DNA from 2 places in the Halomonas sp. GD1P12 genome. Region 1 is predicted to be linked to the other one. Evidence: predicted binding sites of a transcription regulator. Region 1 holds the regulator's gene; the other holds the start of a gene.
The links. Region 1 encodes FliA, which starts transcription of late flagellar genes. Its sites were predicted from a motif close to CTAAAGTTNNNNNNNNNNCNGCCGATA; they were not measured.
Positions count from the first base shown of each region.

Region 2: fliD (flagellar filament capping protein FliD) is a predicted target of FliA. The motif match lies at 1,893-1,919, and genes of this name have one in related genera.

Region 1 is NZ_CP107007.1:133,408-136,819, reverse strand. Features, by position in the region: gene OCT39_RS00630 (flagellar motor protein MotB) at 1-534, opposite strand, end outside; gene OCT39_RS00625 (motility protein A) at 539-1,354, opposite strand; gene OCT39_RS00620 (RNA polymerase sigma factor FliA) at 1,394-2,092, opposite strand; gene OCT39_RS00615 (flagellar protein FlhE) at 2,118-2,522, opposite strand; gene OCT39_RS00610 (hypothetical protein) at 2,560-3,057, opposite strand; gene flhF (flagellar biosynthesis protein FlhF) at 3,141-3,412, opposite strand, start outside.
Region 2 is NZ_CP107007.1:492,903-496,314, reverse strand. Features, by position in the region: gene OCT39_RS02380 (flagellin) at 1-264, opposite strand, end outside; gene fliD (flagellar filament capping protein FliD) at 493-1,839, opposite strand; gene fliD (flagellar filament capping protein FliD) at 1,992-3,347, opposite strand.

The DNA of each region.
Region 1 (3,412 bases):
TAGCCGCTGCCGCGCCACGCCCTCCTGCTCGAGATGGCGCACCACCGCGATCGCCCGCCCGGTCGAAAGCTCCCAGTTGGAGGCGAACGCCGCGGTCGAAATCGGCACGTTATCGGTATGGCCTTCCACCGACACCTCGCCCTCGAAGGTGTCGATCACCTCGCTCAATCGCTCGAGCACGCCTTCGCCCTGGGGGGTCAACTCGGCGGCGCCGCTGGCGAACAGCAGGCTGTCGTCGATGCGCAGGGTCACGCCTTCGCGCCCCTGGCTGACGCTTACGCCCTGAATATCGAGCGCGGCCATGGCCGGCGATAGGCCGCTGTCGCGCGGCAAGATTCCCGAGGAGAGCGGCTGAAGGCCCTGGCCTTCGTTTGATGCCTCGCCGCCGCTACCCGCCGGCGTCAGTGCCAGCAGCAGCACGAACAGCGTGATCAGAAGCGTCAATACGTCGAGGTAGCTGGTCAGCCACCCCTCCTCGCCTTCGCCGCCGGTAAAGGGCGATTCCAGCGCGTGGCGGGCGTCACAATTGAGCATGGCGCTAGCCTTTCGCCGCGACGCCGCTGCCCGGGCGCGGCTTCACGTGGGGATCGTTGATCTCGTCGTGGTAGTTGGCCACGAACGAGTTCAGCGTCTCTTCGATGAACGACGGCAGCCGGCGCTTGGTGATCAGCGAAATGCCTTCGAGCACCATGTTCATGGTGATCAAGCGCTCCTCGGTGCGCCGCTCGAGCTTCACCGCCACCGGCTTGAACACCAGGTTCGCCAGCAGGATGCCGTAGAAGGTGGTGAGAAGCGCCACCGCCATGCGCGGGCCGATCACCTCGAGATCCCCGGCGTCCATGACTTCGAGCATGTTGACCAGCCCCACCAGGGTACCGATCATGCCAAACGCCGGCGCGTAGGTCGCCATGGTGCGAAAGATCTGCGCCTCGGCGTGCTCGCGGGCCTTGAGCCTGGCGATACGCCAGCGCAGCATGTCAAAGATCTCGTCTTCCTTGGTGTTGGCGATGACGAGCTGGATGCCGGTGCGCAAAAACGGGTTGCGGGTGTGTTCGAGCTCGCGCTCCACTGCGCGCACGTCGCCCTTGAACCAGAGCCTGGCCATGGAGACCAGCTCGTCGATGTCGTCGCGCACATAGGTATTCTCGCGGCGAAATACCAGCCCCACCAGGCGTACCACGCGCACCACTTCCTTGAGCGGATAGCTGATGAAGGTCGCCGCCAGCGTGCCGGTGATGACGATGGCAAGCCCGGGCAGGTTGATGAAGCTTGCCGCGGACTCTGCGGTAAAGAACAGCACGCTCACTAGCAAGAGGATGCTGGCGCCTATTCCAATCAGGGTAGAGGGGTTCATCGACGGCTCCTCGCCGGTTGGGGTTGACAGTGAAAAGGTTTAGTCCGGCTCGTGCAGACGCGCCCGCAAACGGCTGATGGCCTGGCTGTGTAGCTGCGACACGCGCGACTCGGTGACGCCCAGCACCGCGCCCACCTCCTTGAGGTTGAGCTCTTCCTGGTAGTAAAGCGCCATCAACAGCTTTTCGCGCTCCGGCAGCGCCTCGATCGCGGCAATCAAGGTTTCGCGCTGCTGGCCGTCCAGTAGCTCCTCGAAAGGCGCGTTCAGCGACTCCTGAATCGGCTCGCCGCCCTCCTCCAGAAGCTCCTCAAAAGGCAGCAGATGGCCACTATTGGTGTCCGCCAGAAGCTGCTGGTACTCGTTAATTGGCATGTCCAAATCGCGGGCGATCTCGCTCTCTTCCGGGGGGCGGCCAAGGCTTTGCTCCAGCCGGCGCACGGACTCGTCCATGGCCCGGGCCGAGCGGCGTACGCTGCGCGGCAGCCAGTCCCGGGTGCGCAGCTCATCGACCATTGCGCCGCGAATTCGCTGGCTAGCAAAGGTGGCGAAGCTCGCCCCCTGGGCGGCATCAAAACGCCCCAGCGCCTCTAAAAGCCCTACCATGCCGGCCTGGATCAGATCGTCGAGCTCGATGCTGGCCGGCAAACGAACTTGCAACGCCAGCGCCTGGCGACGCACCAGCGGCATGTGCTGGTTGACCATATCGCTGTGTTGGATTCTTCCCTTTGCTGTATACATCGGCGTGCCCCTGGCTAATCGCTGGTCACTGATAGTTCACAATCACTTGAAGCCCTCTCACCCTCACCGGCGGCTGGCCACGCCCCAACGCGAAACGAAACTCGAGCGGCGCGCCGGCATTGAGCCCGGCAAGGCCGGTGGCACTGCCGCGCTGGCCGTCGAGGGCGACGCAGCGCTCCGGGTGGCAAAGCCAGGCATGGATATCGGCCCCCGGCGGCGCTTCGAAGCGCCAGTTGACGCGCTCGATGCGCCCCTGATGAATCTCGGCACTGGGCGGCGGCGCGAGCGCCTGGCTGGCACTTGCCCGGTCGCTCATCGCGACCATCAGCCCGGTCGTATCGACACTCCAGCTGCCCCCGCCCGCCAGGGCCGACAGCGAAAGCCCGCTGGCCACCACCCCACTCAGCGCTGCGAGAATGACGTTTCTCATTAGCATAACCTAACCATAGTGGCTCACTCAGTATGGCCTACCTGGCCAAAAGCAGCAGTTCGATCCCCAGGTACGCCGCCGCCGCCGCGCGCAGATTCTCGAGCAGCCCGGCGCGGGGCAGGCCCGGCTCATGCAGCGCCAACAGCCGTTTGGGCCCCTGGTGTTCGCTGACCAGGCGCAGCGTGCGGTACATGGCGGCGAACGCCTCGGCGTCGCTTCGCACCCACAGCGCCCAGCGCGAGTAGCGCGCGCAGAGCGCCTGGAGCGGCGCATCGGCGTCCACCGGCACGACCTCCCAGCTCTCTGGCGTTGCCGCCCAGCGCCGGCCAAGCCGCGACCACTCGTCGAGGCGCGCGATCACCGGCTCGCGCTGCTTCGACCCAAGCCCGACCACGGCGAGCGGTATTTTGGCGACGTGCGCGTTGGTGGCATGCGCGTCTGCGACGTGCGCGTTGGCGACATGCGCGTCCGCGACGGGCGCATCGACAGTGTGCGCGTTGGCTTCGCTCGCCTCCAACGCCTGAGCCTGCCGCACATCGTCGTCGCCTTGCGCGCCGGCCGACTGGCCGGTGCGCAGGTTCGCCCACTGGCGCAGCCCCGCGGCCTGGTCCTGGCCGCTCATGCAAAGGTCTCGCGGCTGACGCTGCCAAACTGACGGATCGCGTCGCGGGTCATTAGAAAGTGCATGATCGCGTCCGCCAGCGCGCTATCGCGGCGCTTGCGCGGGCTACCCAAAAGGCGCAGTAAATCCTGCTGCAACGCCTGGGCCTCTTCGTCCTCGGCGCTGTCCAGGTGGGTGGCCACGCACGCTACGCCGCTGGCCATCAAGAGCCGTAGCTCAGCGCTGACCTCGCCGCCGTCCGACTCCTTGAGCGCGCGCCAAACGCGTT
Region 2 (3,412 bases), 360 kb from region 1:
CAGGTTGTCGTTGATCTGGTCCAGGCCGCCTTCCATGGTTTGAACGAGCGAGATACCGTCGCTGGCGTTACGGCTCGCCTGATCCATACCCTTGATCTGGGCGGTCATCTTGTTGGCGATCGCCTGACCTGCTGCGTCGTCGGAGGCGCTGTTGATACGCAGGCCGGAAGAAAGACGCTCCTGCGCCTGAGCCAGCATGCCCTGGGACTTGCTCAGGTTGTTCTGGCCGATCATGGAAGTGATGTTGGTATTGATGACGGACATGGGGTAATCCTCTGTGTTTAGTGGCCCAAGAGAGGCCTATAAATCGGCGCTTGCATCGCCGTTGTTATAATTAACGGCGAAGCGGGGCGATCCTTTAGCTCATTTACCCACTTTTTTATGAAAATTTGGCCTTGAAACTATAACGGGGCCTTACGGCCCCGCTGATAAAATAAATTGTCGTTACGAACGAGAGCGTATTAGCACCGTTTCGTTTGATAGCAAGGTTTACTACTTCTGCATATTGCTCAGCATATCGAACTGCTGGCCCAGGTAGCTGCTCATGGAGTTCATCTGCGCAATCATGCCATCGAGCTGGGCAAACTGCTTACGATAGCGCTCCACGTTGCGCTCGATGCTGGCTTCCATGCGCTCCTTGCGCTTATCGAGACTCTCGATTCGCTGTTCTGCACTGGTGACCGAGCTTTTAATGAGGCCATCTTCTGAGGTAATGGTCGTCAATGTTGTGCTGAGGCGCCCTGCAAAGCCTGCTTCCTTGCTGTCACCAGCGAAGAAGGCAGATAGGCCTTCAGGGTCGTTGGCAACAGCGGCATCGAGCTTTTCTTCGTCGACCTTCAAGCGCCCGCGCTCATCAATTGAGATTCCGATTTCAGACAGCCGCGTGATATCGCCGCCCGCCAAGCTGTCGCTCACGTCACGACTCAAGCGGTTTTCGATAGTGCGTACGGTACGGTCACCTATCAGCTCGCCCGAGATCTCGCCTTCGCCGTTGAACTTGGTCATGCGCTCTACGGTCGATTTCATTTCGTTGTAGTTACTGACGAAGTTATTGATCGCCTCTTTCAAGGAGTCGTTGTCTCGCTCGATCACCAGGGTGGCGGGGGATTCCGACACGGCGGTGAGATCGAGCGTTACCCCCTCGATCGCACCTTCGACGCGGTTGGTTTTACTGGTGATCGCGATGCCGTTGACGTTGAGTGCGGCGTCCTGGCCTAACCGCACCGTCGTGCTATCCATGGCAAGCCCATCGAGACCAGAAAACCCTGTGAGCGAGGCGTCCTTGCCGGTTTCCTTTGAGCTGAGCGCCAAACGGTATCCGGTGCCATCGTTGACAAGCGAGGCGGTAACACCCGACTCCTTATTTGCATTGATCTGATCGCGTACCTGGGCTAGCGTGCTGCCTGCCTTGATATCGACGTCAAGGCTCGTCTGCGTAGTGCCCGCGCCGAAATTGAGCTTCAATTTCGTATCAGTAGCAGTGAGCTCCTGATCCAGCGCCACACTATTGGACGCCGCGCTGCCGGCACGAGCCAGCTGAGACACGCTAATTTCAAAGCGCCCAGGGTTGGCCTTCTCACCCGCCGTGGCCAGAACGCCACTGCCGGTTACCGTGCTTTTTTGCTGTTTGAAGGTCGAGGCATCGTTTAGCGCCTTGACCGAGGTATTGACCCGGTCCATCGCCGACTCAAGACGCCCATAGGCCGAAATTTTGGTCTTTTGAGCACTTTGCTGCTGTAAAACGGGGGTAAGCTTCTGGCGCTCAGCGGCTTTGAGCTGATCCACCAGACCGTTCAAGTCCAACCCGGAACCTACACCAAGCGCGGAGATTGATGCCATGGGTTAAATCCTCGAGTAATAAGTAGCAAAGAGTATGGGTTGATTACCTTGTTTATCGGCGGGGTGATAACGAACTTTAGGTACCTTCAAAAGATACCTCTAAAAAAAGCCCAGCGTTGTAGCTGGGCATTTCCTGTCCGTGAGAGCTGGGCCTAGCTCTGGTTGGTTTGGGCCAGCATTCCCAACTGCTGTTCGAGATAGGCACCCGTCTGATTCATTTGCGCCACCATGCTATCCATTGCTTGAAACTGAACACGATAACGCTCGACGGTTTGCCCGATGCGCTCTTCGGTTCGGCTATAGCGCTCCTGTAGCGACTCGACGCGGCTTTCTGCATTTTCTTTGGCCGTATCAAGGCGGCCGCCATCGCCTACCAGGCGCTCAAGAGACGTATTGATTTGTCCGGCCATGCCGCCTCCTTCGCTGCTCCCTGCGAAAAATTGGGCCAGCCTGTCCGGCTGGGTGGCAATGACGTTATCCAGCTTTTCGTCATCGACCTTTAGCGTACCGTCGGTTTGCAATGAAATGCCGACGTCGGACAGTACGTTGAAGCCGTCACCGCCGGTCATACCGCTAATAGCCTGACGGAGCTCGCGCTCGACGGCTCGTGTGGTCGCGTCAGCGTTCAAGCCTCCCGACTGGCCCGTTTCCACATCGAAGTTGGTCAAGGTATTCAAGGTGCTCTTGAGCGTGTTGAAGCTTTCCACAAAGGTATTCACGTTCTCACGCAGTGCTTCATTATCCTGCTCGACCTTGATGGTACTCGAAGTACCAGCCTCCGTGAGCGTCAAGGTCATTCCTTGAATGGCGCCCTCGACCTGGTTGGAGGCACTGACGATATCGATACCGTTGACGTTGAATGCCGCGTTCTGTCCCTTTTGCACGACCTGAGTGTCCGAGGTGGTGACATCACCGGATAGAATGGTCGAGAAATTGGTACTTTCGATACTGGCATCAGCGCCGGTCTCGCTCGACATGACCGAGAGCCGATACCCTTGCCCGTCGTTGATGATAGAGGCAGTCACCTGACCGCCGCCTTGATCGTTGATGGCGTCTCGAATGTCTTCAAGCGAACTGCCATCGGCGATCGTGATCTCGGGCATACTGCCTTCAGTCAGTGCGAAGCTGAGCGTCTGCTCACCGCTGACAACACTTTCGTCAGCGCTATCCAAACGCTCTGTCACGAGGCTACCAGCAGTTGCCAGTTGATCGACCTCTACGTCGTACCGGCCCGCCTGTGCTTCGCTGGACGCAATGGCGATAACACCGTCGCCCTCGACATTGGTGGTGAGGCTTTCAAACGACGACGTATCGTTCAACGCCTGGGTGGCATCCTGGAACGTGGAAACCGCGCTTTTGAGCGCTCCATAGGCAGAGACGGTCGTGTTGGCAGATTGAACCTGCTCGGCAATGGGCTGCAGTTTGGCGCGCTCGGCGGTTTGAAGCTGATCCAATAGCCCGTTTAAATCGAGCCCCGAGCCAATGCCCAGTGAAGATATGGAAGCCATCGATTGCTGCCCCTTTAAATGTGATCGCCTGCTCTTTAGGCGGGCTGAAATTTGCCTGTGTCAAT